4 regions of the Bradyrhizobium sp. FW305-F6 genome follow, and region 3 is predicted to be linked to each of the others. Evidence: predicted binding sites of a transcription regulator. Region 3 holds the regulator's gene; each other region holds the start of a gene.
What was found. The regulator PhoB, encoded in region 3, activates phosphate uptake and scavenging genes when phosphate is short. The targets are predictions, from matches to a motif close to TGTCATNNANCTGTCAT.

Region 1: AC3WLX_RS14155 (LTA synthase family protein) is a predicted target of PhoB. The motif match lies at 2,702-2,718, and genes of this name have one in related genera.
Region 2: AC3WLX_RS16330 (YdcH family protein) is a predicted target of PhoB. The motif match lies at 4,999-5,015, and genes of this name have one in related genera.
Region 4: AC3WLX_RS06410 (Orn/Lys/Arg family decarboxylase) is a predicted target of PhoB. The motif match lies at 1,652-1,668, and genes of this name have one in related genera.

What each region holds. Positions count from the first base shown of each region.
Region 1 covers NZ_JBYSYD010000002.1:598,879-606,581, reverse strand. The annotation lists gene ilvC (ketol-acid reductoisomerase) at 1-960, shown strand, start outside; gene AC3WLX_RS14165 (hypothetical protein) at 1,232-1,852, opposite strand; gene AC3WLX_RS14160 (TetR/AcrR family transcriptional regulator) at 1,851-2,606, shown strand; gene AC3WLX_RS14155 (LTA synthase family protein) at 2,815-4,527, shown strand; gene AC3WLX_RS14150 (glycine betaine ABC transporter substrate-binding protein) at 4,603-6,159, opposite strand; gene AC3WLX_RS14145 (ATP-binding cassette domain-containing protein) at 6,156-6,938, opposite strand; gene AC3WLX_RS14140 (ABC transporter ATP-binding protein) at 7,211-7,703, shown strand, end outside.
Region 2 covers NZ_JBYSYD010000002.1:1,057,735-1,065,437, forward strand. The annotation lists gene AC3WLX_RS16315 (ABC transporter ATP-binding protein) at 1-364, opposite strand, end outside; gene AC3WLX_RS16320 (sensor domain-containing protein) at 572-3,256, opposite strand; gene AC3WLX_RS16325 (NAD(P)/FAD-dependent oxidoreductase) at 3,458-4,561, shown strand; gene AC3WLX_RS16330 (YdcH family protein) at 4,732-4,911, opposite strand; gene AC3WLX_RS16335 (YdcH family protein) at 5,243-5,449, shown strand; gene AC3WLX_RS16340 (hypothetical protein) at 5,557-5,775, shown strand; gene AC3WLX_RS16345 (hypothetical protein) at 5,799-6,050, shown strand; gene AC3WLX_RS16350 (GGDEF domain-containing protein) at 6,053-6,754, opposite strand; gene purE (5-(carboxyamino)imidazole ribonucleotide mutase) at 6,897-7,385, shown strand; gene AC3WLX_RS16360 (5-(carboxyamino)imidazole ribonucleotide synthase) at 7,382-7,703, shown strand, end outside.
Region 3 covers NZ_JBYSYD010000002.1:1,706,245-1,713,947, reverse strand. The annotation lists gene pstC (phosphate ABC transporter permease subunit PstC) at 1-727, shown strand, start outside; gene pstA (phosphate ABC transporter permease PstA) at 732-1,577, shown strand; gene pstB (phosphate ABC transporter ATP-binding protein PstB) at 1,574-2,395, shown strand; gene phoU (phosphate signaling complex protein PhoU) at 2,407-3,123, shown strand; gene phoB (phosphate regulon transcriptional regulator PhoB) at 3,147-3,854, shown strand; gene AC3WLX_RS19465 (GcrA family cell cycle regulator) at 4,087-4,599, opposite strand; gene AC3WLX_RS19460 (aspartate aminotransferase family protein) at 5,059-6,267, shown strand; gene argF (ornithine carbamoyltransferase) at 6,267-7,202, shown strand; gene AC3WLX_RS19450 (Hsp33 family molecular chaperone) at 7,482-7,703, shown strand, end outside.
Region 4 covers NZ_JBYSYD010000001.1:1,319,076-1,326,778, reverse strand. The annotation lists gene AC3WLX_RS06410 (Orn/Lys/Arg family decarboxylase) at 1-1,606, opposite strand, end outside; gene AC3WLX_RS06405 (xanthine dehydrogenase family protein molybdopterin-binding subunit) at 1,707-3,908, opposite strand; gene AC3WLX_RS06400 (FAD binding domain-containing protein) at 3,916-4,932, opposite strand; gene AC3WLX_RS06395 ((2Fe-2S)-binding protein) at 4,929-5,414, opposite strand; gene AC3WLX_RS06390 (Lrp/AsnC family transcriptional regulator) at 5,553-6,032, opposite strand; gene ald (alanine dehydrogenase) at 6,177-7,292, shown strand; gene AC3WLX_RS06380 (hypothetical protein) at 7,451-7,669, shown strand.

The DNA.
Region 1 (7,703 bases), 1.1 Mb from region 3:
ATCGTCGGCTATGGCAGCCAGGGCCATGCCCATGCGCTCAACCTCAAGGACTCCGGCGTCAAGGACGTTGCCATTGCGCTGCGCAAGGATTCGGGCTCGGTGAAGAAAGCGGAGGCCGCCGGCTTCAAGGTGATGGAAGTCGCCGAAGCCGCCAAATGGGCCGACCTCGTCATGATGCTGACCCCGGACGAGCTCCAGGGCGATATCTATCGCGAGCACCTGCACGACAACATGAAGAAGGGCGCCGCTCTCGTGTTCGCGCACGGCCTCAACGTCCACTTCAACCTGCTCGATCCGCGCGCCGACCTCGACGTGCTGATGATCGCGCCGAAGGGCCCCGGCCACACCGTGCGTTCGGAGTATCAGCGCGGCGGCGGCGTGCCTTGCCTGATCGCGATCGCCAAGGACGTCTCGGGCAACGCCCATGATCTCGGCCTGTCCTACGCTTCGGCGGTCGGCGGCGGCCGAGCCGGCATCATCGAGACCACGTTCAAGGAAGAGTGCGAGACCGACCTGTTCGGCGAGCAGGTGGTGCTCTGCGGCGGCCTGGTCGAACTGATCAAGGGCGGCTACGAGACCCTGGTCGAAGCCGGCTACGCGCCGGAGATGGCCTATTTCGAGTGCCTGCACGAAGTGAAGCTGATCGTCGACCTGATCTATGAAGGCGGCATCGCCAACATGAACTACTCGATCTCCAACACCGCCGAGTACGGCGAGTACGTCACCGGCCCGCGCATCATCACCGACGAGACCAAGAAGGAGATGCGCAAGGTTCTGGCCGACATCCAGGGCGGCAAGTTCGCGCGCGACTGGATGCTCGAGAACAAGGTCAACCAGACCTCGTTCAAGGCGACCCGTGCCAAGCTCGCCGCGCACCCGATCGAGGAAGTCGGCGCCAAGCTGCGCGACATGATGCCCTGGATCAAGAAGGGCGCGCTGGTCGACAAGAGCAAGAACTGACCTCTACGCCGTCATTCCGGGTTCGCGAAGCGCAACCCGGAATCCAGAGGTTGCGGATCGAGATTTCCGGGTTCGCGTTAGCGCGCGCCCCGGAATGACGAGCGAAATCCAAGCTTCGCTCGCCAAGCCAAATCTTAGGCCTTGGCGACTATGGTCGAGCGAGATCGCAAACAGCGGTCTCGCTCTTTTCATCTCGGCAAGACATTGCTCTTTCATTCTTTCCGCGACCTGAAGCAGTTGAGCGGCCTGGCTCCTGCCAAGTAGCGTCGCTTCAGCCCGCCGGGACGGTCTGCCCGCCCGGATGGCGGGCCATCGCAATCATGCGCAGCGCCATCACGATGAGCAGTGGAAGCAGGAAGGCGGCATAGAGCGGCATCGCCGGCACGCGCTTGCCGAATGACACCATGAACTGGAACCAAAGATAATAGCCGCCGACAAGATGCAGCGTGCGCCAGGCGCGCGGCCCGATCAGCGCAGCCGTGCGGTCGAGCGACGTCGCGCTCATGGCGATAATGAATCCATAGCCGATGCCGCCGAAAATATAAGAAGCCGCCGAAGTGGCTTCCGCGAAGCTCGCCGGGTCCATATTGGCAAAGGCGACAATGGCGGCTGCATGGATTGCGTGGGAGCCCGCAAAGCTCAAGCCCAGATAGCGGCGGTTGCGGCGCAGCCATCGCGTCCCGGCACCGGGCCACAGCCGCGCCAGCGCCGCGGCGCTGAAGGCGAGGCAAAACAGCAGCAGCGAGCTTCGCGCTGTGAAACGGATCACCATGCGAACGCCCTCGACCTCGAAGTGCCGCATCGAGGCGATCCAGAGGCTCAGGGCGACCAGGCTGCATGCAAGGACGGCGAGCAGCCGCCAGCCTTCGAGCCAGCTTCGATGTTGCGGCATGACGATCCTCCCTCTTAATGTAATCGGTGATTACATTCGCGGCGGTCAGATCGTCAACAGTGTAATCAGTGATTACATTCACGTTCGGGTGATGCTAGAAGGCGCTATGCCCACCCGCCAGACGTCCAAGCCGCGTTCCCGCCGAACCGCCGAAGCCCGGCCATATCACCACGGCAACCTTCGCCGCGTGTTGATAGACGCTGCCTTGCAGCTAGCGGCGGAAGGTGCCGAGGTTTCGGTCCGTGAGGCGGCCCGCCGGGCGGCGGTCTCGCCAGGGGCTCCGTTCCGGCACTTTCCGAACCGCGAGGCCTTGATGGCCGCAGTGGCGGAGGAGGCGCAGCGGCGCTTCCGCGCCGAGATCGAGGCGGCGCTGCGCGAGGCGCCCGCATCGCCGCTCGACAGATTCCGCGCCTATGGCCTGGCCTACCTGCGCTGGGCCATGCGCAATCCCGCCCACTTCGAGATCATCTCGACCGGCCGCTATTTCGCCCATGGTAGCTCCGAGGAGCTGACGCGCGACAACGCCGAGCTGATCGGGCTGTCGGAACAGATGCTGGCCGATGCGGCGGCGCAGGGCCTGCTGCGGCCAGCCGATTTGAAGCGCATCCAGATCGCCGGTCGCGCCTTGGTCTACGGTTTCGCCCGGATGAATCTCGATGGCCACTTTCCGCGCTGGAGCGTCGAGGCGAGCGAGATCGAGCGGATGGCCGAAGGGGTGATCGACCTGTTCATCGCGGGGATCGCCAAGCCCTGACGCGCTCCGCGCGCCCTGTCTGCCAGCCGATCGTCTCTCGTCCGCAATGGGCGAAGGTCGGATCATGGCGCGCATTGCCTGTCATTGACCGTTCCGTTACAATTTTATGACACGGTGCAGGCTTCCGGCTGCGCCGGGCGCCGCTAGCCGGAATGAGGGTCGGCAGGCGGCTAGGCATTACCTCTCCGGACAGAGTTGCGTGTCGTCGATGGCGCCCGCGCCCAATCCAGTTCCTTCTGCCGCGACCGCCGTGTTGGCGAGCGTCGCCGCGCTCGGCATCTGGCGGCTGCTGGCGGTTGCTGCGCCGCACCTTGCCGCCCTCGCCCTGATGTACGAGACCGAAAACGATTTCGGCTCGCGCCTCTCCTTCGCGCTCGCCTGGGGCATTCTCAACTTCTTCTGGCTCACGCTGCTGCGCCGGCCGGCGCTGTCGGGCGCGCTGTCCCTGACCATGGTCGTGGTGCTGATGCTGCTGTCGCGGCTCAAGCACGACGTTGTGCAGATGACGGCCAACTTCATCGACCTGATGATGATCGACCGCGACACCGTCGCATACCTGTTCACGATCTTCCCGAATTTGCGCTGGTCGGTGATCCTGGCTGGCCTCTTCACCCTGCCGCTGATGTATGCGCTGTGGTGGCTCGATCCGTTCCGCATCCGCCGCCTGCCGGCGCTCGCCTGCAAGCTCGCCTGTCTCGCAGCCCTCGCAGGCTATTCGCTCTATCACCCGGACGAAGCCTGGCGCGGCTATTACGACGACGGCTATCTGTCGAAATTTTTCCGCTCCGGCGTGAGCTCGGTCTCCGACTTCGTGCAATACGGCTTCATGGAGTCGGCCGCCGCGAGCAGTGAGCAGCTCAACGTGCCGCTGGTCGATTCCTGCCATCCAGCCGGCCGGCGGCCAAACATCATCATGATCCATGATGAATCCTCCTTCGACATTCGCGCCGCCCGGGGCATCAAGGTGCCGCAAGGCTATGGCAGTCACTTCAAGTCCTGGGACGGCAAGCAGCGCACGTTCCTGGCCGAGAGCAATGGCGGGCCGAGCTGGTTCACCGAATACAACGTGCTTGCGGGCCTCTCGTCGCGCTCGTTCGGCCGCTTCGCCTATTTCGTGACGCGCATCGCCTCGAACCGCGTCGAGCGCGGCCTGCCGCTCAGCTTGCGCCGCTGCGGCTACGACACTCTTTCGCTCTATCCCGCCCACGGCGGCTTCATGGGCGCGCGCAGCTTCCAGATGACGACCGGAATAGAGCGCTTCCTGGACTCGAAGGACCTCGGCGCCAAGGATGTCGAACCGGATAGCTTCTTCTACGACAAGGCGCTCCAGCTGATCGGCCAGCAGCCGCCGAACAAGCCGCTGTTCACCTTCATCTATCTCGGCGCCAATCACTTCCCCTGGGAGACGCGCTTCCGCCCCGACCTGCTGCCGAACTGGCGCGCGCCCGGCAATGGGGTGTCCATCGACGAATATCTGCGCCGGCAGGCGATGAGCGCGGAGCAGTACAAGGCCTTCATCGCGGGCCTGAAGAAGAAGTTCCCCGGCGAGCCCTTCCTGATCGTGCGCTACGGCGATCACCAGCCGGAATTCGCGCCCAACCTGCTCGAGCCCGGCCTCGACGACGGCGCTCTCGGCAAGAAGCTCGATGCCTACGATCCGCGTCTCTACGCCACCTATTACGCGATCGACGCCCTCAATTTCGAGCCGGTGAAGAGCGAGGCCGTGATGGACACGATCGACGGCCCCTATCTGCCGCTGGTCATCCAGGAGGCTGCCGGCATCCCACTGGATCCCTCGTTCGCGGAGCAGAAGGAGATCATGCTCCGCTGCAAGGGTATCTTCTACGGCTGCAAGGACGGCGCCGAAGCGCGGCGGCTGAACCGGTTGCTGATCGACGCCGGAATGATCCGGGGGTTGTAGTCTCTCGGTGGGATTGCGAACGCGCATCTCAAAGAACGTGGGCACGGCGCAAGTGCGCCTTTGCCCACTCCAAGCCTACTGCTTGATCTTTCCCCAAAGCCATTTCGCCACCGCATCCGGCGATGAGTTCGCATCGTTGCCGCTGGCGCGCAGGTTCGCCTCGCGCATGGTGGCGATGTCGATCTTGCCGAGCAATGGCCTCAGCGCTGCCTGGAGCTGCTCGTCCCCGGCGCGCTTCGGCGCCAGCAGCAGGATGGCGTCGTAAGGCGGGATGGCGTGTCTGGGATCGTCGAGCGCGACGAGATCGTATTTCGCGATCAATCCGTCGCTGGTGTAGCCGGCGATCACGTCGACCTCGCCGCTGGCGGCGGCTGCATACATGAAATCCGGCTGCATCTGGCGTTGGGACCGGAAGGAAAGCCCGTAAGCCTTTTGCAGGGCCGCCCATTCGGGTCGCGAGAAGAATTCGTAGTCGCCGGCAATCGACAGACTCGATGCGTATGCGGCGAGGTCGGCGATGGTGCGGATGCCAAGCGCCTCGGCGCGCTTCTTCGGCATCACCAGCGCATAGGCGTTCTCGAAGCCGAGTTCGCCGAGCAGGGTGATGTTCTCCTTCGCAAGCGCCGTCTTCAGTTCCGCAATCAGCTCCGTGCGCGGCTTGATTTCGGTGCGATGCAGCTGGTTGGCCCAGAGCGTGCCGGAATAGTCGACATAGAGATCGATGTCGCCTGCCTTCAGCGCTTCGAAGATCACGCTCGAGCCGAGGCCGGAGCGTGCCGTCGCTGACAGGCCGGCGGCCTGGAGACGGTCCCTGATCAGCGCGGACAGCACGTATTGCTCGGTAAATGTCTTGGCGCCGACCAGGTAGCCCTGCGAGGAGCGGCCCATTGTCGGCACCAATGTTGCGGCGACGAGAGCGGCGATCCCGACGCCGCCAAGCGCTGCGCGCACACGGCTGCGACGACGCAGACCGTTCTCGATCAGGCCAAGCAGTTGATCGACGGCGAGCGCGAGTACGGCCGAGGCCAGGCAGCCGAACAGCACGAACACCCAGTTCTGGGTCTGCAGCCCGGCGAAAATGTAGTTGCCGAGGCTGGTCTGCCCGATCGGGGTCGACAGCGTCGCGGTGCCGATCACCCACACCGCGGCGGTGCGGATGCCCGCCATCATCACCGGCAGCGCGAGCGGCAGCTCGACCATGAGAAGCGACTGCCGGGCGGTCATGCCGACACCCTTGGCGGCCTCGATCAGCGCGGGATCGATGCCGTTGAGGCCGGTGATGCCGTTGCGCAGCACCGGCAGCATCGAGTAGAGCGCAAGCGCCAGCATTGCCGGCAGGAAGCCGAAGGCGGAGAAGGAAACGCCGAACCAGGTCAGCGCGATCGAGGCTGCCGCGAGCAGCAGCGGATAGAACAGCGCAAGCAGCGCCAGTCCCGGGACTGTCTGCACGACGCTGGCAAGCGCAAGCAGGATGCTGCGCGGCGCCGGACGGTCGCGCGTGAGGATGGCCAGCGGCAGGCTCAAGGCGAGGCCGAGCGCGAGCGCGGCGAGGCTTACCTGCACATGATTGCCGAGATAATCGGGCAGATGCGCCAGCGCCTCGCTCCAGCGCGGATCGGTGAGGAGGCTCATGCCGCACCGCCCTGCGGCAGCAGCGCGTTGAGCCGCTCGACCTGACGCCGCGGCGTGCGCAGCAGTTCCAGGACGTAGTCGTCGCCGTTCTTGGCGAGCTCATTGGGCGTGCCCTGCGCGAGCATCTGTCCGCCGCGCATCACGGCGATGCGGTCAGCGAGCAGGATTGCCTCTGTCATGTCATGGGTGATCATCACGGTGGTCAGCCCCAGCTTGCGATGCAGCGAGCGATAGTCCTCGCCGAGTGCGTCGCGGGTGAGGGGATCGAGCGCGCCGAACGGCTCGTCCATCAGCACGATGCGAGGCCTTGCCGCGAGCGCCCGCGCCACGCCGACGCGCTGGCGCTGACCGCCGGAGAGTGCCTCCGGCAAACGGTCGCGATGGGCTGCGCGGTCGAGCTGCACCAGCTCCAGCAACTCGTCGACACGGGCTACGATCGAAAGTGGCGGCTCGCCCAGCAATTTCGGCGTGATCCCGATGTTGTCGGCGACGCTCAGATGGGGAAACAACCCGCCGCTCTGAAAGACGTAGCCGATCCGCCGCCGCAGCGCGACCGGATCGACGCGTCGCACGTCCTCGCCCTCGACGGTGATGGTACCGCCATCGGCCTCGATCAGCCGGTTGGCGAGCCGCAGCAGCGTCGTCTTGCCGGAGCCCGAGCCGCCGACCACCGCCAGAAACTCGCCCTCCGCAATGTCGAGCGAGACGTCGTCGACGGCCGCGAGTGAGCCGAAGCGCTTGGTGACGTGCTGGTAGCTGATCGCCAGCTTGGAAGACATCGCAGGTGAGCTCTCTTTATCTCTTATCCCCCCTGGAGAGGGAGGGTCGATCGCGCGCAGCGCGAGCGGGGCGGGGTGATCTCTCCACGCGGGCAGTATTCGACGCGGAGAGACCGTCACCCCACCCCGGTTCGCATTCCGCTTCGCTTCATGCGCACCGACCCTCCAGGGGAGGGTAAGAGCGCGGCAGGCTCATGCCTAGCACGCTTGGCGCCTTGATTGAACTTGGCAGCGCGAGCGGCTAAGCAGCAGGCGCAATTCGGAGGAAGCACATGTCGACGCCCACGGCGGTGGCGCTGGAAGATGCCAAGGTCGCGTTCCGCCTCGGGGACGGGCGGGTCTATACGGCAGTGGAGAAAGCTCATCTCGCGGTGGTGCCGGGCGAATTCGTGGCCATTGTCGGGCCGACAGGCTGTGGCAAATCGACATTGCTCAACGTTGCTGCGGGACTGCTCAAGCCCGAAGCGGGCAGCGTCAGGATTTTCGACCGGCCGCTCGCGGGGCTCAATCGGGATGCCGGCTATCTGTTCCAGGCGGATGCGCTGTTCCCCTGGAAAACCGCGCTCGACAATGTCGCGATCGGGCTCGAGATCAAGGGCAATCCGCGCGCTGCGGCGCTGTCCCGGGCGCAGCAATGGCTGACCTCCGTCGGCCTCGGTGCGTTCGCGGGCCGGTATCCTCACATGCTTTCCGGCGGCCAGCGCAAGCGCGTGGCGCTGGCGCAGGTGCTGATCCGCGACCCCAAGATCCTCTTGATGGACGAGC
Region 2 (7,703 bases), 650 kb from region 3:
AGGCGATGTTGTCGCGCACCGACAGATGCGGGAACAGCGCGTAACTCTGAAACATCATGTTGATCGGACGCTCGTGCGGCAGGGCCTGCGCGATATCCTTGCCGCCGAGCAGGATGCGCCCCTGGTCCGGTGCCTCGAAGCCGGCAAGCATGCGCAAGAGGGTGGTCTTGCCGCAGCCGCTGGGCCCCAGCAGCGCGAAGAACTCGCCGGCCTTGATGTCGAGCGAGACGCCGTCCACGGCGCGGAACGTGCCGAAGGTCTTGGCGACGCCCTCGATGCGCAATAGCGGCTGACCCGCGCCGGAAAGTGCATCTCCGCCAGCCGTTTCAACCGCAACGTTCGTTCCGGGCAATTCTTGCGCCATGGTCCCCGCCAACCCCGATACCGCCGCACGCTAGCGGCCGATCGTCTTTAGCTCAACCGGTTCGGGGCGCATGCGGCCGTCGAATGGGAGCGCAGCAGCCCCATCACTAGAGCCATTTCCGTTCCGATGACATCGGACGGTGGCTCTTGTTTCATGTTCTGACGCGTTTTGCTGATGCGAACCGGTATCTACTTCGCTCGAAGCGCTCTAACCGGTCTTCAGCGCGAGCTCCACGGCTTCGACGCGGCCGATCAGGCCGGCATATTTCCCGATCGGTAGCGGCTTGCCGAGCAGATAGCCCTGCACGCCGTCGCAGCCCTCCCTGGCGAGGAAGGCGAGCTGGTCCACCGTCTCGACGCCTTCGGCGACGATCGACATTTCGAGGCCGTGACCGAGATCGATCACAGCGCGCACGATCGCCGCCGATTGCGGGTTGCGGCCGAGATTGATGATGAAGGCGCGGTCGATCTTGATCTTGTCGAACGGGAAAGCCTGGAGATAGCTCAGCGAGGAGTAGCCGCTGCCGAAATCGTCCATCGAGATGCGCACGCCGAGCGCCTTCAGGCGGCGCAGCAGCGCGAGACCGCGGTCGAAGTCCTCGATCAGCACGCCTTCGGTGATCTCGAGCTCGAGCCGGTCGGGGGCGAGGCCGGTCTCGAGCAGGATCGAATGGACGAGGCCGACCACGTCGCCGTGCATGAACTGCGCCGGCGACAGGTTGACCGCGACCTGGAGCGGCTTCGGCCAGGACGCCGCCTCGCGGCAGGCCTCGCGCAGGATCCACTCGCCCATTTCGACGATGAGACCGCTTTCCTCGGCGATCGGGATGAATTCGGCCGGCGAAACCTGGCCGCGCACCGGATGCTGCCAGCGTGCCAGCGCCTCGAAGCCGATGATCTCGCTCTCGGCGACGCTGTGACGCGCGGCTCCCTGCGGCTGGAAGGCGAGCGAGAGCTCACCGTTCTTGACCGCCACGGAGAGGTCCTGGTGCAGCACGCGGCGATCGCGGATCTGCCGGTCCATCTCCGGCTGGTAGAGGCTGATCGTGCCGCGCGACTTCTGCTTGGCGCGGAACAGCGCAGCGCCGGCATTGGCGAGCAGCGAGGCGCCATCGGTGCCATTTTGCGGAAACACCGACATGCCGGTGGTGATGCCGGCGCGGACCGGCCGGCCGTCGATCTGGAAATCCTTCGCGACGGCTTCGCCAATCTGCCGCGCCAGTGCGAGACCCGCGTCGGGCTGCTTGCCGTCGATGATCAGGCCAAACTCGTCGCCCGACAGGCGCGCGACCACGCCCCCGCGCGCGGAATCCAGGAGCCGCTGGGCCACCTCGATCAGGTACTTGTCGCCGAGCGCATGGCCGAAGACGTCATTGACCTCCTTGAGGCCGTCGAGGTCGACGCAGAGGACGGCGAACTCCTCGCCCGTGCCTTCGCAGGCCTCGATCATCTGGGTCAGCGCCTGAAGGAACGCGGCCCGGTTCGGCAGATCGGTGAGGCCATCGTGATAGGCCATATGCGCCATGCGCAACTCGGTCTGCCGCCGATCGGTGACGTCCTCGTGGGTCTTGATCAGATATTGCGGCTCGCCGGCATCGCCGAGCACGGTGGCGCGGCGGGTCAGGAACAGGCGCAGGCCGTCCTTGGTGGAGATCGGATGCTCCTCGGTGATCATCCCGCGTTTCCTGATCGCCGCCTCGTCGCGCGCGATGATCAGCTTGGCCTCTTTGGCATTGAAGATGTCGGAGGCGGTCAGGCCGGTGGCTTCCTCGCGCTTGCGGTTGAGGATCGTTTCCGCGCTGCGGTTGGCGAGCAGATAGCGGCCGTCCTTGACCTGTTCCACGATCAACGCAACGGGGATGTTGTCGACCACGCGCTCGAGGAACTTCTTGGTGCTTTCCAGCTCCTGCGACAGCGAGCGGCGGTCGGTGATGTCCTCGAACACCAGCAGCAGGAAACCGGGCCTGTTGCCTTCGTTGCGCACCGCGATCCGGATCGAGGCGACCATGCGACGTTCCCCGCCCCGCTCGACTTCGAATTCGTTGCGGAACTGCCCATCCGGGGAATTGAGCGCCGCCCGGTCGGCCGTCTCGATGCTGTCCGCCGAGATCGGCGCGAACAGTTCGCGTGCATTCTTGCCGACGACATGGTCCCGTGAAAAACCCCAGAACCGCTCATAGGCAGTATTGGCGAAGATGTAGCGGCCGTCCTCCAGGCTCTTCGCCGCGACACAAGCCGGGACGTTGTCCAGCACGCTTTCAAGGAATTGCTTGGTGGAGGCGAGCTGTTGCGACAGCCTGCGCTGCTCGCTGACGTCGAGATGGGTCGCCACCGAGCCGCCGTTCGGGAGCACGAAATACTTCACCAGGATGGCCCGCCCGTCCGGCAGCTCGGTGATCAGGCCGTTGCTGCTTGCAGCCTTCTCGTAGAACTCGTCGTCGGTGACGCCAAGGACGCCGCGCTCGCGGCGCAGCCTCAGGATGTCGTAGCCGGTCATGTTCGGCCGGATATCCGACCGCGTTAGGCCATAGATCTCGAGATAGCGGTCGTTGCAGAAGATGATGCGGCGCTGCGCGTCCGTCATCACCACGCCCTGGTTGAGATTGTTCATGGCGGACGAGATGAAGGCGTTGCGCCGCAACTGCGAACGCTTGGATCGGCGCAGCCAGGAATGGATCCACAGCACGATCGCCGCGAGAAACGAGCAGAGGACGATGCCGGCGATCAGGGTTTCCCAGATCACGCCGGGATCGAGCCGGGCGAGATCGCCCGGAACGGCAAGGCTGTCCGATGCCGCGAAGGCACGCGCAGGCGCAACCGCACCGGCCAGGCACAGCAAGGCCTGCACAGCGATCGGAAGCGTGCTGCCCACGTGCCAGTTCTTCTCAGCCATCAGCCACCCGCGATTCAACGTCGGATTGTCTGGCCTGGCGGGTTTGGATCGGGTAAACGCCTGTTGGCACAACAGAAATATGTGACGTGAAATACGGCAATTGCCCTGACATGATAAACGCCCTCTTAATGGAAAACGCCGCCGCGCGGCCGTTCCCCGGCCCGGTGCCCCCGACCCTCCCAGCGGCCGACCTGCACAACCATGGATAGGGTCGACTGCGTCGTCGTCGGAGCCGGCGTGGTCGGTCTTGCGGTGGCTCGAAAGCTCGCGCAGGCCGGGCGCGAGGTGATCGTGCTCGAGGAAGCCGAGGCCATCGGCACCGTGACCTCCTCGCGCAACAGCGAGGTGATCCATGCCGGCATCTACTATCGCGCCGGGAGCTGGATGGCGCGCATGTGCGTGGCCGGCAAGCACGCGCTCTACCGCTACTGCGCCGAGCGCGGCATCCCGCACAAGAATTGCGGCAAGCTGATCGTCGCGACCAGCCCGAAAGAGACCGAGAAGCTGCAATCGATCAAGGCGCATGCCGAAGCGAACGGCGTGCTCGACATGCAGCTGCTCTCGGGGGAGGCCGCACGCGCGCTGGAGCCGGCGCTCGCCTGTGACGCCGCGCTGCTGTCGCCGTCGACGGGCATCATCGACAGCCACGCCTACATGCTCTCGCTGCGCGGCGAAGCCGAGGACGCCGGCGCCGCCTTCGCGTTTCACACTCCGCTGATCCGCGCCAAAGCGGCGAACGGCATGATCGAAATCGATGCCGGCGGCGAGGCACCGATGACGTTGCAATGCAGGCTCTTCGTCAACGCCGCGGGGCTGTCGGCGACGCATGTGGCGCGCAACATCGACGGCATGCCGCTGGACCGAATTCCGCCGGCCTATCTCGCCAAGGGAAACTATTTCAGCTGCAACGCCAAAGCGCCGTTCTCGCGCCTGATCTATCCGGTGCCGGAGCCCGGCGGACTGGGGGTGCACCTGACGCTGGACATGGCAGGGCAGGCGCGCTTCGGGCCTGACGTCGAATGGATCGAGACGATCGACTACGAGGTCGATCCGTCGCGCGCCGAGCGTTTCTATCCCGCAATCCGTAAATACTGGCCGACGCTGCCCGACGGCGCGCTGATGCCGAGCTATTCAGGCATCCGCCCGAAGATCGTGCCACCGGCGGTGGCCACCCAGGATTTTCTAATGCAAGGCCCGCAAGATCACGGCGTCGCAGGGCTGATCAATCTGTTCGGCATCGAATCGCCGGGACTGACGTCCTCGCTGGCGATCGCCGACCACGTCGCCGAGCTCGCGAACATCTAGAACGCTTCGCGCAACGTGGATGAGGCTTAGCTCCGAGAGGACGCGCCCGAGCAGGAACGCTCGCCGCGCAAGCATCCTGCGCAGGTGCGCACCTTGCGGCAGGGATGAGCGCGAACGCTCTCATCCCTGCGTGAAGGACGTGATCAACTCGACGCTGTTACGGGGGGTTACTAGTGGAGCGTGTCGCTGTGCTTCAGACGCTCGATCTGGTCCTTGACCATCAACTTCCGGCGCTTCAACTCAACAATTTGCAGGTCGTCTGTTGAAAGGTGCACGAGAGCTTCGTGCAATTCGTTTTCCAGAAGTTTGTGCTTCCGTTCCAATTCAACGAGATGTGCCTGAATTGTCATTCGAAACCTCCTCGGTAGGGTTGAACCTTTAGGATTCGATCCGGACGGCCAAGTCTACATCACCGATTCGTCCTGTCGATGGGTATCCGTCGTCGCAGCGTCATTTTTGAAACTTCATATGTAACGAAGCGTGACTAAAGGGGAACCACGCGGAAAAATCCATGGTATCAAGTGTCTGCGCAGCGCCGCGGCCCCCAGCACAAAATATGTTGCGGGAGATCGGCGGGCGAGCGCCGCAGATCGCTTGCGATCACGCGGCGCAAGGACGATAATTTCCGCAGGGCGTCCACAGCCCAGATCTCACGCCTATCGGTTTTCGGCCACCGCAGACATGACCAATGAAGATGAGCGTGAGCTCGAAGCCGAGCTCACCCGGTTGCAGCAGGAACACCGAGACCTCGATGCGGCGATCGATGCGTTGCATCAATCGCCTGCCCCCGACTTGTTGCGGTTACAGCGGCTGAAGAAACGCAAGCTGTTGTTGCGCGACCGCATCGCGTTCATCGAAGACCAGATAACGCCCGACATCATCGCCTGATCCACAGCCTGATTAGAGGGACCCGCCAGTTGGAATCCGCTTGACTCCAAAAGAACAAAATAAGAACATTCTAGCTGCCCCAACGCCCCACGCCCGAGGACACGCATATGTCGGCAGCCGCCTTTCTCGACAACAGCCACTATGAGCAGGCCTGCGATCAGGCCATCGCGATGTGCGACGGCAACCTGCGCAGCACCATCAAGGCCCTGATCATGGCCAACGAATATCTGGAAGCCGAGCTGGAGGAATTGCAGGCGGCGGTCTCCGCCGGCTGCATTCCCGAGACTTCACGCAGCAAGATGCGGAGCAAGAGCAGCGCCGCCTGAGTTTCAAATATCGGAGCAACGCCATGTCGGATGTGACCTATTACGTTGCAATGCCCTTCTTGATCGACAGTAACGGCTCACCCGTCGCGGGGGCCGCCGAAGAATGCCAGAGCTCGACGGCCGCGTTGCGGCGCGCCGAGCTTCTGGCACATGGTGCCGGCCACATCGGCGCAGTCGCCTTCAGCCGCAGCGGCGATCCCATGACGGGCGAGTTTGGCGACGCCACTTTGCTGCGCAAATTCGGCAACGTGCCGGACGATCTGGCCACGCTGTAAATTCAGCTGCTGACCAGCCTGATCCGCGGCTCGTGCCGACGCTGCGCCTTGCGCACATACATCGCGGCGTCCGCCTCCTCCAGGACGCGCCCGGCATCGGACTGCGGACCGAGCAAGGCGACGCCCGCGGAGGCGCCCGCCGTCACCGATTGCCCGCGAAAAACGAAGGGGAGTTCGTCGATCGCCTGCTCGAAGGCCGCCGCCTTGGCCTTGGCATCGGTCTCGCTCAGATTCCAGAGCAGCAGCGCGAACTCGTCACCGCCAAGCCGGCCGACGACGTCCGAGGCGCGCACCTGGCGCCTCAACGTGGCGACAATCGCCCTCAGCACTTCGTCGCCGGCGACATGACCGAAGGAATCGTTGATCGGCTTCAACCGATCGACGTCGAGAACGATCAGCGCCCCGCTGGCGCGGTAGCGTTTCATATAGGCTATGGCACGCGCCAGCTCGCGCTCGAAACCGCGCCGGTTCGGAATCTCGAGCAGGAAATCGGTGTCGGCGGCCGCCTCGAGTTCCGAGATTCGCAGCCGGGCCGCCTTCAGCTTGCGCCTGAGATCGCGGATGATCGCCTTGCTGTCGTCGGCAGCGGGCGCCCTGCGCGAGGCCGGCTTGGCGGGGCGTTTCGGGGCGGCTCGGGATCGGTCGGCGCTGGTTTTGCGACCCTTCTTGGCCTTCGCAGCCCTTGCCCTTTTTGGTTTCTTCATGGGCATCCTGCTCAATGAAGGCTTGCGGGGATTCACCAAGACAGGATAGTGGATTCCCTTCTCCTTGCCACCGCCTTGCGAGCCGCCGGCCGGAACCGTTAATCTGGCCTATGTTTCTGTTTTTCTGGGCACAATTGACCTCATGACCGCGCCGATCGCCATCATTATGGGAAGCCAGTCGGACTGGGACACGATGCGCCATGCCGCCGACACGCTCGAAGCGCTGGGCGTCGCCGCCGACGCGCGCATCGTTTCGGCCCACCGCACCCCCGAACGCCTGTTTACCTTCGCCAAGGGCGCCAAGGCGGCGGGTTACAAGGTGATCATCGCCGGCGCCGGCGGCGCGGCACATCTGCCCGGCATGGCGGCGGCGCTGACGGAGCTCCCGGTTTTCGGCGTCCCCGTCGAATCCAAGACACTCAAGGGCCTCGATTCGCTCTATTCGATCGTGCAAATGCCTGCAGGCATCCCGGTCGGTACCCTTGCCATCGGCAAGGCCGGCGCGATCAATGCCGCATTGCTGGCGGCCGCCGTGCTGGCGCTCTCCGACCCCGCTCTGTCGGATCGCCTCTCCGCCTGGCGCAAGGCGCAAACGGACGCGGTTGCCGAGCGCCCGGAGGACAAGGCGTGACGGACACCAGGCATGTGAAGCTGAAGCCCGGCGACACCATCGGAATCCTCGGCGGCGGACAATTGGGCCGGATGCTGGCCATGGCCGCGGCGCGGCTCGGCCTTCGCTGCCAGGTGTTTTCGCCCGATCCGGATTCGCCCGCGTTTGACGTCGTGCTGAACGCGACCTGTGCCGAATACGCCGACGTCGAGGCGCTCGAGCTGTTCGCCGGCGACGTCGACGTCATCACCTACGAATTCGAGAACGTGCCGGCAGCGGCCGCGATGGTGCTGGATGCGCGCCGCCCGGTGCTGCCCAACCGCAAGATCCTCGAGACCA
Region 3 (7,703 bases):
GTACGGCACGCTCGTCACCTCCTTCATCGCGATGCTGATCGCCATTCCCGTCGGTCTCGGCATTGCGATCTTCCTCACCGAGCTCTGTCCGCAATGGCTGCGCCGCCCGATCGGCATGGCGATCGAACTGCTCGCCGGCATTCCCTCGATCATCTACGGCATGTGGGGCTTCTTCGTGCTGGGCCCGTTCCTGGCCAACACCTTCCAGCCATTCATGATCAGCGTGTTCGACGGCGTTCCCGTGCTGGGCGCGATCTTCGCCGGTCCCCCGTCCTATCTCAGCCTGTTCAACGCCGCGCTGATCCTCGCCATCATGGTGCTGCCCTTCATCACCTCGATCTCGGTTGACGTTTTCAAGACGGTGCCGCCGGTGTTGAAGGAAGCCGCCTATGGGGTCGGCTGCACCACGTGGGAAGTCGTCCGCAGCGTGGTGATCCCCTACACCCGCGTCGGCATCATCGGCGGCGTCATGCTGGCGCTGGGACGCGCGCTCGGCGAGACCATGGCGGTGACCTTCATCATCGGCAACTCGTTCCGGATCTCCTCGTCGATCTTCGCCCCGGGCACGACGATTTCGGCGGCGATCGCCTCCGAGTTCGCCGAGAGCGACGGCCTGCACCAGTCCGGCCTGATCCTGCTCGGTCTGCTCCTGTTCGTGCTGACGTTCTTCGTGCTCGCAGCCGCCCGATTGATGCTGATGCGCCTCGAAACCAAGGCCGGGAAGTGAAGCCATGAACCCGATCTATGCACGCCGCCGCCGCGGAGACATCATCATTCGCGGTCTCTGCATCGCAGCCGCCGCGTTCGGCGTCACCTGGCTCGCGCTGATCCTGGTCACGCTGTTCTACAACGGCCTGGCCGGGCTCAGCTTCCAGGTCTTCACCGCCGACACGCCGCCGCCCGGATCGACCGAGGGCGGCCTGCGCAACGCCATCGTCGGCTCGTTGATCATGACCGCGATCGGCGTCGGCATCGGCGCGCCGCTCGGCATGTTCGCGGGCACCTATCTTGCCGAATACGGCCGCAACGACAAGCTGACCTCGGTGATCCGCTTCATCAACGACATTCTCCTGTCGGCGCCTTCGATCATCATTGGCCTCTTCATCTATGGCGCGGTGGTGGTGCCGATGCGCGGCTTCTCGGCGATTGCAGGCGCGTTGGCGCTCGCCGTCATCGTGATCCCGGTCGTGGTGCGCACCACGGAGGACATGTTGCTGCTGGTGCCGAATCCGCTGCGTGAAGCCGCCAGCGCGCTGGGACTGCCGCGCTCGCTGGTGATCAAGCGCATCGCGTATCGCGCGGCACGGGCCGGCCTGATCACCGGCGTGCTGCTCGCCACCGCACGCGTCGCCGGCGAGACGGCGCCGCTGCTGTTCACTGCGCTCTCGAACCAGTTCTTCAGCCTGGGCCTGGACAAGACGATGGCCAACCTGCCGGTGACCATCAACAATTTCGTGCAGAGCCCCTACGCCTATTGGAAGCAGCTCGCCTGGAGCGGCGCGTTGTTGATTACCCTGACCGTGCTTGCCCTTAACATTGGCGCGCGCATCATCGGCGCCGAGAGGACTCCGAAATGAGTGAAATGTCTGTTTCCGTCAGTGCGCCGACCGTTCACCCCGGCTCGCAGCCGCTTCCCGAGGCGCCCGCCAAGGTCACGGCGCGCAACCTCAACTTCTACTATGGCGATCACCACGCGCTGAAGAACATCAACCTGGTGCTCGGCGCCAACCGCGTCACGGCCTTCATCGGCCCGTCCGGCTGCGGCAAGTCCACCCTGCTGCGTATCTTCAACCGGATGTACGATCTCTATCCGGGCCAGCGCGCGGACGGTCAGCTGTTGCTCGACCAGACCAACATCCTCGACCCCAAGCTCGACCTCAACCTGCTGCGCGCGCGCGTGGGCATGGTGTTCCAGAAGCCGACGCCGTTCCCGATGACGATCTACGAGAACATCGCCTTCGGCATCCGTCTCTACGAGAAGATCTCGAAATCCGAGATGGACGGCCGGGTCGAGAAGGCGCTGCGTGGCGGCGCGCTGTGGAACGAGGTCAAGGACAAGCTCAACGCCTCCGGCCTCTCGCTCTCCGGCGGTCAGCAGCAGCGCCTCTGCATTGCCCGCACCGTCGCGGTGCGGCCCGAGGTGATCCTGTTCGACGAGCCCTGCTCGGCGCTCGATCCGATCTCGACCGCCAAGGTCGAGGAGCTGATCCAGGAACTGTCCGAGAACTACACGATCGCGATCGTCACCCACAACATGCAGCAGGCGGCGCGCGTCTCCGACAAGACCGCCTTCATGTATCTCGGCGAGCTGATCGAGTTCGACGACACCAGCAAGATCTTCACGTCGCCGACAGACCGGCGCACGCAGGATTACATCACCGGCCGGTTCGGCTGAGGAGACGGAACATGGGTTCTGAACATACCGTAAAGGCCTTCGACAGCGACCTCCAGGAACTCACGCGCCTGGTCGCCGAAATGGGCGGCATCGCCGAACGCATGATCGTCGATTCCGTCGACGCGCTGATCCGCCGCGACGTCCCGCTCGGCCAGCGCGTCGTCGCCACCGACACCGATATCGACACGCTGCAGAAGCGCATCGAGGAGCGCGCGGTGCTCACGATCGCCCGCCGCCAGCCGATGGCGGTGGACCTGCGCGAGATCGTCGGCGCCATGCGCGTCGCGACCGATCTCGAGCGCATCGGCGACCTCGCCAAGAACATGGGCAAGCGCGTCGCAGCACTGGAGACGGACTTCCACCCGCTGAAGCTGTTCCGCGGCCTGGAGCACATGACCGACCTCGTGCAACAGCAGGTCAAGTCGGTGCTGGACGCCTATGCCGCGCACGATTTGCCGGCGGCGATGGCGGTGTGGAAGGGCGACGAGGAAGTCGACGCGATCTGCACCTCGCTGTTCCGCGAGCTCCTCACCTACATGATGGAGGATCCGCGCAACATTTCGTTCTGCATCCACCTGATGTTCTGCGCCAAGAACATCGAACGGATCGGCGACCATGCCACCAACATCGCCGAGACCGTGTTCTACATGATCGAGGGCCAGGCGATCACCGACAAGCGGCCGAAGGGCGACATGACGACCTTCGCCACGACGATACCGAATACCTGAAGACCTTAAGGAGCGACGACACCATGGGCGCACGCATTATGGTGGTTGAGGACGAGGAAGCTCTCACAGAGCTTCTTCGTTACAACCTCGAAGGCGACGGCTATGACGTCGAGACGGTGATGCGCGGCGACGATGCCGATACCCGCCTCAAGGAGCACATTCCCGACCTGATCGTGCTCGATTGGATGCTGCCGGGCCTGTCGGGCATCGAGCTGTGCCGGCGCCTGCGCACCCGCCCGGAGACCAAGCAGCTGCCGATCATCATGCTCACCGCGCGTGGCGAGGAGAGCGAGCGGGTGCGGGGACTTGCGACCGGCGCCGACGATTACATCGTCAAGCCGTTCTCGGTGCCGGAGCTGCTCGCCCGCGTGAAGGGCCTGCTCAGGCGCGCCAGCCCCGAGCGGCTCGCCACCGTGCTGGCCTATGGCGACATCGAGCTCGACCGCGACAAGCGCCGCGTGGCACGCTCGGGCCGGCCGATCGACCTCGGCCCGACCGAATATCGCCTCCTGGAGTTCTTCCTGGAGCATCCCGGCCGCGTGTTCTCGCGCGAGCAGCTGCTCGACAGCGTCTGGGGACGCGACATCTACATCGACGAGCGCACCGTCGACGTCCATATCGGCCGCCTGCGCAAGCTGCTCAACCTAGGCCGCGAGCAGGACCCGATCCGCACCGTCCGCGGCGCCGGCTACGCGCTGGACGATCGCTTCGCGAAGGCGGAGCAGACCTGAGTTTCTTGATCTCGGATTAGCGAGCTGCGGCTTCAATCTCGCCGTCATCCCGGGGCGCGCGCAGCGCGAGCCCGGGATCCATAACCACAGGACGAGGTTTGGCGAAGACTCGGAATGACCATCTCGCGCAACGACTGCGCCCTGTGGCTATGGATCCCCGCCTTTGCGGGGATGACACCGAGTTACTGGAGCCGTGATCGCTTCACGACTGCCATCAGGTAGATTAACGAACTCACCGCGTGCCCGGCTTTGGTGCTGCGCGGCGCCGGTCCGCTGCGGGCTGATAGGCCACGCGCGAATGCTGGGCGCAATAGGGCAGGCCGGAGAGCGCCTTGCCGCCGCAGAAGAAGAAATCCGGGCTCGAGGGATCGCCGACCGGCCAGTGGCAGGTCGCCTCGTTCAATTCCAGCAGCGACAGCCGCTGGCTCATCGGCACCACGTTGTCGTAGGTGACAGGCTCTGCCTCCACCTCGACCTCGAAGGCCTGCGCCAGCGCGGTGTTGCCGCGCGCGACGGGCCGCGTCACCCGCATCATGTGCTGCGCGGGCCGCGCCTTCCGCGGCCGCGGCGCTGCCGATGACGGGCTCTTGGCGCGACCGGACAGGCCGAGCCGGTGCACCTTGCCGATCACGGCGTTGCGGGTCACATTGCCGAGCTCCGCCGCGATCTGGCTGGCCGAAAGTCCGGCCTCCCAAAGCTTTTTCAGCTGCTCGACGCGATCATCGGACCAGGTCAAAACCGTCATTGCACCCTTTCCCTCGCTGCGCGCCTGCCATCCTGGGGCCTTCGCAGCGAATGCCTAAGCCGTGAAAAACCCGTGCCGCCAGAATCCCTTAAGGCTCGCCGGGCGCGCTCAAGACGCCCGAACGTTACGCCGGTACATGAGGACTCTTGGGATCAGAACTGCTGCACGAGATGTCGTATCTGACAGTCCAAACGCTACAATATGGCGTGACTCTCGCGCAAGAGTCCGCAGACTCGCTTCCACATGTTCCGTAGTGAAAACCCCGCAAAATCGGCACCGCAAGACTACGGATTCAGCGTTTCGCGAGGCTTTCCGGGTGGCATTGACACCCGTCTTGCCAAGCATAAGATAGTGCCACGTGCCGCCCTTAAAAGGCGGCACGTTTCGTTTTCCGGGGCCGGTCAGTGGTGCGTTGCGCAATGCGCGCGTCATACCGTCCGCAACATTCAAGTGGCCGTCATGACTAACAGCGCAGCGCCGCATTTGCTCCCCGTCTTCGCCAGGGCCGACCTCGGTTTCGAGCGTGGCGAAGGCTGCTGGCTGATCGCCACCAACGGCGATCGCTATCTCGATTTCACTTCGGGCGTGGCGGTGAATGCGCTTGGTCATGTTCATCCGGAGCTTGTCAAGGCCGTGCAGGAGCAGGCGACGAAGCTCTGGCACATGTCGAACCTGTTCCAGAGCCCGGACGGCGAAAAGCTCGCGGCGCGCCTTTGCAACGAGAGCTTTGCGGACTTCGTCTTCTTCTGCAATTCCGGCGCGGAGGCGCTGGAAGGCGTGATCAAGCTGGTGCGCCACCATCACTTCTCCAAGGGGCATCCGGAGCGCTATCGCCTCATCACCTTCGAGGGCGCCTTCCACGGTCGCACGCTGGCGACGCTCGCTGCGACCGGATCTGCAAAATATCTCGAGGGCTTTGGTCCGCCCATGGACGGCTTCGACCAGGTGCCGCATGGCGATCTGGAGGCTGTGAAGAAGGCGATCGGCCCGCACACCGCCGGCATTCTCATCGAGCCGATCCAGGGCGAGGGCGGCGTTCGTTCTGCGCCTGCCGGCTTCCTGAAGGCGCTGCGCGAGCTCTGCAACGAGCGCGGCCTCCTGCTCGCCTTCGATGAGGTGCAGACCGGCATGGGCCGCACCGGCGATCTCTTCGCTTACAAGCGTACCGGCGTCACACCCGACGTGATGTCGCTGGCCAAGGCGCTCGGCGGCGGCTTCCCGATCGGCGCGGTGCTGGCGACCGCGGAGGCGGCCGCCGGCATGGGGCCCGGCTCGCACGGCTCGACCTTCGGCGGCAATCCGCTCGCGATCTCGGCCGCCAATGCCGTGCTCGATGTCATGCTCAAGCCCGGCTTCTTCGACCATGTGCAAAAGATGTCGCTGCTGCTCAAGCAGAAGCTCGCCTCCGTTGTTGACCGACACCCCGGCATCGTCAGCGAGGTGCGCGGCGAGGGGCTCTTGGTCGGCATCAAGGCGGTGGTGCCCTCCGCCGATCTGGTTGCGGCGTTGCGCGCCGAAAAACTGCTCACCGTCGGTGCCGGCGACAATGTCGTGCGCTTCCTGCCGCCTTTGATCGTCACTGAAGCCGAGATCGAGGACAGCGTCATCAGGCTCGAACGTGCCTGCACTGCGATCTCGTCCAGCCAGACCAAGCGGGCGGCAAGCTGATGAGCCAGACGCCCAACAAGACCCCGAAGCACTTTCTGGACATCAACGAGCTGCCGTTGTCGGAGCTCAAGCGCATGCTCGCGGCGTCCTCCGCGATGAAGGCGAAGCAGAAGGCGCAGCAGCCGGTCAAGCCGCTCGAAGGCAAGACGCTGGCGATGATCTTCGAGCGCCCCTCAACGCGGACCCGCGTCTCGTTCGACGTCGGCATGCGCCAGCTCGGCGGCGAAGCCATCATGCTCACCGGTGCCGAGATGCAGCTCGGCCGCGGCGAGACCATCGCCGACACCGCGCGCGTGCTGTCGCGCTATGTCGACGCCATCATGATCCGCATCCTCAATCACGACGCGTTGCTGGAGCTCGCGGCCAACGCCACCGTGCCCGTTATCAACGGGCTGACGCGACGCTCGCATCCCTGCCAGGTGATGGCGGACCTCATGACCTATGAGGAGCATCGCGGCCCGATCGAGGGCAGGACGGTGGCCTGGACGGGCGACGACAACAACGTGCTGGCGTCCTGGGCCCATGCTGCCGAGCGCTTCAAGTTCCAGCTCAATGTCGCGACGCCGCCGGAGCTCGCGCCGAAAAAGGCGATGCGCGACTGGATCAAGGCGACCGGCGCGCCGATCGTGCTCGGCACCGATCCGGAAGCCGCCGTGCGCGGCGCCGATTGCGTCGTCACCGACACCTGGGTGTCGATGGGTGACAAGGAGGGCGAGCATCGCCACAACGTGCTCAAGCCCTACCAGGTCAACGGCAAGCTGATGTCGCTGGCCAAGCCAGATGCGCTGTTCATGCATTGCCTGCCTGCGCATCGCGGCGAGGAGGTCACCGATGAGGTGATCGACGGCCCGCAATCGGTCGTGTTCGACGAGGCCGAAAACCGCCTGCATGCACAGAAGGGCATTCTGGCCTGGTGTTTCGACGCAGTGAAGTAGGTGCGCTGGAAGCCCGGCTGCGGCCTCACAAGCAATTGTCGTCCCGGACAAGCGCAGCGAAGCGAAGCGCCGATCCGGGACCTCCGCGCGAGCGCTTGCGCTCGTCGCGAGAGCCACAGGATTGAGTTTGGCGATGACTCGGAGTTGTCATCTCGCGCAATAACGTCACCCTGTGGTTATGGGTCCCGGGCTCGCGCTTTGCGCGCCCCCGGGACGACACTGAGTTTGAGGTTCCCCACGCCCCTTCCATTTCCGCCCTCCGACCCCAGATAATGCGCCATGGTTTCCCAATCCCCTGACATGAAAGCCGGGCCTGAAGGCCCGGTTCGCGCGCCATCCGCGGTTCCGATCGACGATGCCGTGCTGCCTTACGAGGTCGACGCGCTCGACGTGCGCGGGCGACTGGTCCGGCTCGGCCCGGCGCTGGACGACATTCTCACCAAGCACGATTATCCCGCGCCGGTCGGCAAGCTGCTCGGCGAGGCCATCGTGCTGACGACG
Region 4 (7,703 bases), on a different contig from region 3:
GAGAGAGCTGCCACAGCGCCGGATTGGTCGCGAGCTCGTCGGTGGACAAGGTCTCCCAGGCGACGTCGTGGACGGCGCCGGGGCGGCCGACATCGGGAATGGCGACGCGGTCGGGAACGAAGGGCTCGAAGAACCAGCGCCGATCCGGCTTTTGCTCCTTCTCCTCGAACTCCCGGCGCATCGCCCGGATCTTCTTGCGCAGCTCGATACCGAGCCGGATGGTGTCGTCCCATAGCACTTCGCCGGAGCGGCCCTTCATCATCTGCGCGCCGACGTCGAGCGAGGCGAACAGCGGATAGAAGGGGGACGTCGATGCATGCTGCATGAAGCTCTCGTTGAAGCGGCGGTGCTCGACGCGCCGCTTCTGGCCGCGGATGTGACGGTCCTTGATGTGGATCTGCGAGGCTTGCGAGAAGCTCGCCAGCTGCTTGTGGGTCGACTGCGTCGCGATGATGCCCGGCGCGTCCGCAGGAAGATTGGCAAGACCCATGGCGAAGCGGCCGGCATAGAGCGGATGAAACTTCATGAAGCCGGCCCAGGCCTCGTCGAACAGGATATAGTCGCAGAGGTGGCCGACGCGCTTGATGATCATCTCGGCGCTGTGGATCGAGCCATCATAGGTGCACTGCTCGACCACGGCGACACGGAACGGACGCTCCTTGCGCCAGGCTTCGCGCTCCTTCACCAGGGGATGGTTGCGGATCGCCTCGCGCAGGATCTTCTCGTCCAGCATGTCCCAGCGCATCGGGCCGATCAGGCCCCAGGCGTTGCGGACGGTCGGGACGTAGACCGGGATACCGCCATTGATCATCAGCGCGCCGTGATGTGCGGCCTTGTGGTTATTGCGATCGAACAGCACGAGATCGCCGTCGGTGACGAGGGCGCCGAGCGCGACCTTGTTCGACGTCGAGGTGCCGTTGAGCACGAAGTAGGTCTTCTCCGCGCCGAAGATTGCCGCCGCTTCCTTTTGCGCCTTCAGCGCCGGGCCCTCATGGGTGAGGAGGTCGCCGAGGTCGAGCACGGAATTGTCGAGGTCGTCGCGGAACACGGCTTCGCCGAGATGCTCGACGAACACGCGCCCGATCGGGCTGCGGTTGTAGAACACGCCGCCGTTGTGGCCGGGACAGGTCCAGAGCTGGTTGCCTTCCTCGGCATAGTCGACCAGCGCGCCGAAGAACGGCGTCTTTAGCGTTTCGGCATATTGCTTGAGACGGCTGATCAGGTTCTTGGCGATGAAGGGCGGCGTCTCTTCGGACAGGAAGACATAGCCATCGATGAAATCGAGTACCTCGACGGGCAGATCCTCGAACCGCTTGCGGCGGATCAACAGAATGATGGGGAAGTCGAGGCCGCGGCGGCGCATCAGATTGATCAGCGACGAGGTCTTGCCTTCGAGGCCCTTCTTGCCCCAGTCCACCACCATGCAGCCGATCGCCGCGTCGGTCTGCACCGCCATCTCGGCATCCTCCAGCTTGCGGGCCCGGACCACCTCGAAGCCGGAACGCTGAATCTCCTCGATGATCTGGTTGAAGCGGACGCCTTCGAGATCGTCGGCGTCGAACATGGGTGCGGCGAACAGGAAGTTGAAGCGCTTGAAATAGTCCATATCGGGTCCCGGATGTGCAGGAGTTACAAGCTCTCTGCACATTCGATGACAGTGGGATGACAGGGGCCGGGAATGCGGCCCGGTTCGAGTACCTGCGGTTTCAGTCCAGCAGCTTGTCCAGCGTGATCGGAAAGTGGCGGATGCGCTTGCCGGTGGCATGGTAGACGGCGTTTGCGATTGCCGCAGGCACGCCGACGACGCCGATTTCGCCCAGCCCTTTGATGCCCAGCCGGTTGATGCGGTCGTCGGGCTCGTCGACGAAAATGACGTCGATGTCGTGGACGTCGGCGTTCACGGGAATGTGGTATTCGGCGATGTTCGCATTCATGATGCGGCCGAAGCGGTGATCCATCACCGTTTCCTCGTGCAGCGCCATCCCGATCCCCCAGACCACGCTGCCCATGACCTGGCTGCGGCCGGTCTTGGTGTTCAGGATGCGCCCGGCCGCGACTGCACTCACGACCCGGGTGACGCGGATGACACCCAGCTCTTCGTCGACCTTTACTTCGGCGAAAACCGCGGAGTGCGTGTTGCGGGCATGCGATTTATCCTCGGCGAACTGGTTGAGCCTCTCCTTTTCGATCCGCTCGCGCCCGCTGTGGCGCATGACGTCCGCAATCGAGACGGCTGACCCGCTCTTGTCGTTGCCAGCGATCATGCCGTCGGCCAAGGTGACGTTGGCGGCATCGACGTCGGCGAGCGGCGAACCCGGCATTGCTTTTGCGAGATGCGCGAGTTCCTGGCGGATTTCTTCGGCCGCTCCCAGCACTGCATGCGCGCTGGACGCCGCCATCCAGGAGCCGCCCTCGACGGGGGCCTGCGGCAAGCTCGAATCGGCGAGCCGGACGCTGATGTTCTCGATCGGGAGGCCGAGCGCATCGGCGGCGACCTGAGCCACGATGGTGTAGGTGCCGGTGCCGATATCGGACGCGGCGCAGGAGACTTCGGCATGGCCGTTGGCCGTCAGCACGATGCGGACGGCGACCGGCATCTGCAGCGCCTCCCATACTCCGGTCGCCATGCCCCAGCCGACGAGTTCCTTGCCGTCACGCGTGGAGCGGGGCGTTGGATTGCGCCGGGCCCAGCCGAAGGCTTCAGCGCCGCGTGCGTAGCATTCGCGCAGCTGCTTGCTGGTGTAGGGCAGGTCTTCGCTCTGGTCGCGATCCGAGTAGCATTTCAGCCGCAGCTCGATCGGATCGAGCTTGAGCGCGACGGCGAGTTCGTCCATCGCGCACTCCAGCGCGCAGACGCCCGTTGCAGCTCCCGGCGCGCGCATGTCGGAGGGCGTTGCAACATCGAGGTCCACCAGCTTGTGGGAATAGTAGGCAGTGGGGCTCTTGTAGAGCTGCTCCGCCCAACCGGTATCGTTGCGTGAAAAGTCCTCGTAGCGCGAGGTAACGGCGATGGCTTCGTGAATGATCGCATCGAGGTTGCCGTCCGGCCTCGCCCCGAGCCCGACATGCTCGATGGTCATGGGCCGATAGCCAAGCCCATACATCTGCTGCCGCGTCAGCACGACGCGGACGGAGCGCTTGAGCGCGAGCGCAGCCATCGTTGCCAGCACCACCGGGTGTTGCGGCCGCAGACCAGAACCGAAGGCGCCGCCGACATAGGGCGAAAGCACGCGGATATCCTCCGGCTTCTTCTCGAACACGCCGCAGAGAAATTTGTGCACGTTCTGGACGCCTTGGGTCTTGTCGTAAACCGTGAGCTTGCCGTCGCCCTCCCACACCACTGTCGTCGCGCTGAGCTCCATCGGATTGTGATGTTCGGTCGGAATGAGGTAGTCGGCTTCGTGTCGCAGGGCCGCGGCCGCAAGCGCCGCCTTGGCGTCGCCGCGCGGCTTGTTCGGCTTGTCGATTTCACTGGCGGTGCCGCGCTCGGCGTCAAGGTCGGTCGCGAAGTCGTCCTGCTCGTAGTCGATTCGCACCAGCGTCGCGGCGAATTTCGCGATCTCCCATTCTTCGGCGACCACGAGAGCAATCGGCTGCCCGTTAAACTTGATCTTGTCGTCATGAAGCGGCCGGAACGGCGAACCCTCCGGGGCCACCTCGTCCTTCCAGGCATCGTCGTTGTCTGCGAGGGGCGGGCGATTGGCGTGCGTGAGCACGTCGATCACTCCGGCCACTTTCAGCGCCGCGCTGGTGTCGAGCCGCACGATGCGACCGCGCGGGATGGTGGCCTCCACCACGAAGCCATGGACGAGGCCGTCGGCGGAAAATTCGCCGGCATATTTCGCAGCTCCGGTGACCTTGGCCCGGCCGTCGACGCGCGACGTTGGTGTCCCCACATAGGCGTTCATCGGGCCCTCATGCGATCTTTTTGTCAGCTTGGGATTGCGGTGTGGCACGCATTGCCTGCATCAACGTACGCACGACGGCCCGGCGCGCGAGCGCGATCTTGAAACCGTTGTGCGCGCGAGCGGTCGCTCCCTGCAGCAGCAGGTCGGCGGCGTGCCCAAAATGATCCGGTGTTGCCGCCTGGCCGCGCAATGCCGCTTCGGCCTCGAGGCTTCGCCATGGTTTGTGAGCCACGCCGCCGAGCGCAAGACGCGCATCGACGATGGCGTTGCCCTCCAGTTCGAGCGCGGCTGCGACCGAGACCAAGGCAAAGGCGTAGGACAACCGGTCGCGGATCTTCAGGTAGCTGTAGTTTCTCGTCAAGCTCTGCGGCGGCAGCTCGATCGCGGTGATGATCTCCCCGCTGCCGAGATTCGTGTCGAGATGAGGCTTGTCGTCGGGAAGCCGATGGAAATCGGTCAGCGCGATGGTGCGTTGTCCGTTGCGGCCTGCAATGTGCACGAGCGCGCCGAGCGCGGCCAAAGCCACGCTCATGTCGGATGGATTGGTTGCGATGCAGGATTTGCTCGTGCCGAGGATTGCGTGGTTGCGATTGAGGCCATCCAGTGCCGAGCAGCCGGTGCCGGGACTGCGTTTGTTGCAGGGCGTCGTCGTGTCGTAGAAGTAGGGGCAGCGCGTCCGCTGCATCAAATTGCCGCCGACGGAGGCCATGTTGCGCAACTGCGCGGAGGCGCCGGCCAGGATCGCGCTGGCAAGCAGGGGGTAGCGCTGCTCGATCAACGGATGGTAGGCGAGGTCCGAATTTGGCACCAGGGCCCCGACGCGCAGGCCCCCGTCAGCCGTTTCCTCGATGTCGCGAAGCGGAAGATGGGAAATGTCGATCAGCCGGGAGGGCCGTTCGACATTCTCCTTCATCAGGTCGATCAGGTTGGTGCCGCCGGCGATCAATTTTGCGCCGGGATCTGCGACGAGCAGCCGAATGGCGTCGGCGACGTCGCTTGCGCGGGAATATTGGAAGTTGTTCATGACCGGCTCATTGCCTGCTCGATCGCGGCCACGATGTTGGGATAGGCGCCGCAGCGACAGAGGTTTCCGCTCATCAGCTCCCTGATCTCGGCCGCATCCCGCGCACGGCCTTCGGCCAAGAGGCCCGCGGCGGAACAGATCTGTCCCGGCGTGCAATAACCGCATTGGAAGGCATCGTGATCGATAAAAGCCTGTTGCAGGGGATGCAGCGTGCCGTCCTTGGCCAAGCCTTCGATCGTCGTGATCTCGGCGCCGTCCTTCATGACGGCGAGCGTCAGGCAGGAATTGACTCGTCTTCCGTCGACCAGCACGGTACAGGCGCCGCATTGGCCGTGATCGCAACCCTTCTTGGTGCCGGTCAATTCCAGCCGGTCACGCAGGGCATCCAGGAGCGTGGTCCATGGCACGACCTCCAGTGTGCGCCTTGTGCCATTGACGAGGAAGTCGATCGGAATGCGTTCTGGGATCGTGATGTCGGCCATAGTCTGTTCCCTGCGGAAAGGCCGAGCTGGGCAAAATTGTGGACGTGACGCGATAATGCGTTGCCGCCGCTGGCCGATAGCGCCCAACGGACGACGGGTTGCTTCGTTCCACGGGCTTTCCCGGCCTGACGGACGAGGTCAGCGCTTCGCCTCGCCGAACACCACGGTCGGCACCGCGCGGTTGACGATCTCGCGTAGCGCGAAGCTCGATTGCACCCGCGCGACGCGCGGCAGGCGCGACAGCTCGGTGCGGTGGATGCGCTCGAAATCCTGGATGTCGCGAGCAAGCACGATCAGGATGTAGTCGTCGGTGCCCGACATCAGGAAGCAGCGCACGACGGAGGGACATTTCACCACCTCCGCCTCGAACGCCTTCAGAGCCTCGTCGCTCTGGCTTTCCAGCGCGATGCGGACCAGCACGGTGGTGGTGAGGCCGAACTGGCCGAGGTCGAGCGCGGCCTGATAGGCCTGGATGTAGCCGTCGTCCTCGAGCGCCTTCTGCCGCCGCGCCAGCGCGGTGCTCGACAAGCCGATCTTGCTGGCAAGCTCGGTGTGACTGGCGCGCGCGTTGGTCGTGAGTTCCGCGAGAATCGCGAGGTCTTTCCGGTCGAGGGCCAATGTTTCGATTCCAGCGTGAAAGGGCAGTTCTGCGCCGGAAACCGGCGCGCGCCTGCCGAGACTAGCGGATATTTGCACGGAACCAAACGAGAGCCCTCGTTAGGATGATTGAGCGGAATCAGGGTGCTGGCAAAGGAGCTCGCGATGCGCGTCGGTGTGCCCAAGGAGATCAAGGTGCAGGAATATCGGGTCGGGCTCACCCCGGGTGCTGTCCGTGAATATGTTGCTGCCGGACACCAGGTCACGGTCGAGACCGGCGCCGGCAGCGGCATTGGCGCGTCCGACGAAGTCTATCGGCGGGCAGGGGCCATGATCGGCGACAGCGCCCCTGACATCTTCGCCAAGTCGGACATGATCGTGAAGGTGAAGGAGCCGCAGAAGAGCGAATGGGCTCAGCTCCGCGAAAGCCAGCTCCTGTTCACTTACCTCCATCTCGCGCCGGATCCCGAACAGGCCAAGGGTCTGCTAGCTTCCGGGTGCACCGCGATCGCCTATGAAACCGTCACGGATGCGAGCGGTCACCTCCCGCTGCTCGCCCCGATGAGCGAAGTCGCCGGCCGCCTCGCCATCGAGGCCGCCGGCGCCGCGCTCAAGCGCTCGGCCGGCGGCCGCGGTCTGCTGCTCGGCGGCGTGCCGGGCGTGCAGCCCGCGCGCGTCGTCGTGCTCGGCGGCGGCGTGGTCGGCACACAGGCTGCGCGCATGGCGGCCGGGCTCGGTGCCGAAGTCACCGTGATCGACCGCTCGATCCCACGTCTGCGCGAACTGGACGATCTCTTTGCCGGGCGCGTGCGCACGCGTTTCTCGACCCTCGAGGCGGTCGAGGACGAGGTGTTCGCCGCGGACGTCGTGATCGGCGCAGTGCTGGTGCCGGGCGCGAGCGCGCCGAAGCTGGTCACGCGCGCCATGCTGAAGTCGATGCGACCGGGTGCCGTGCTGGTCGACGTCGCGATCGACCAGGGCGGTTGCTTCGAGACCTCTCATCCGACCACGCACGCTGAGCCAACTTACGAGGTCGACGGCGTCGTGCATTATTGCGTTGCCAACATGCCGGGCGCGGTGCCGGTAACCTCGAGCCAGGCCCTGAACAATGCGACGCTGCCGTTCGGTCTGATGCTCGCGAACAAGGGTTTTGCGGCCGTGCTGGAAAATCCGCATTTGCGCAACGGCTTGAACGTCCATCGCGGGCGGATCACGAACAAGGCGGTCGCGGAAAGCCTCGGGCTCGAGTTTGCGCCGGTTGGAAGTGGCTTGGCGGCGTAGGCGCTGTCGTTGCACCAACCGCGAAGAAGAAAACCATCGCCTTTTGGGCTCCGATCGGAAGGAGTTTCCCCGTCGCAGCCCAAAAAAGCCAATCGCTTCCATTGCTGTTTCGCGGCGAAACGACGACATTCCTGCCAGAAATTGGTGGATTGGTAGCTATGGAACGCAGTGGATTCGAGCCCTTCGGCGAGCAATTGGTGTCCGCAACGGACAGCCAGCCGAAGTCGCGTGCCTCAAAGCTCCTGCTGCGGACTGGCACGACGCTGTTCTGGTCGCTGGTTGCCGGCATCGTGCTCGCGCGTGCCGCCTTCTTCGAGCCGGGGGTCTATGACGGCTTCAGCCGGGTTGCCTCGCTTGCCAAGAGCCTGATCTTCTGAGCCTCTTTCCGCCCTTTATTCCAGATCCGAGGAC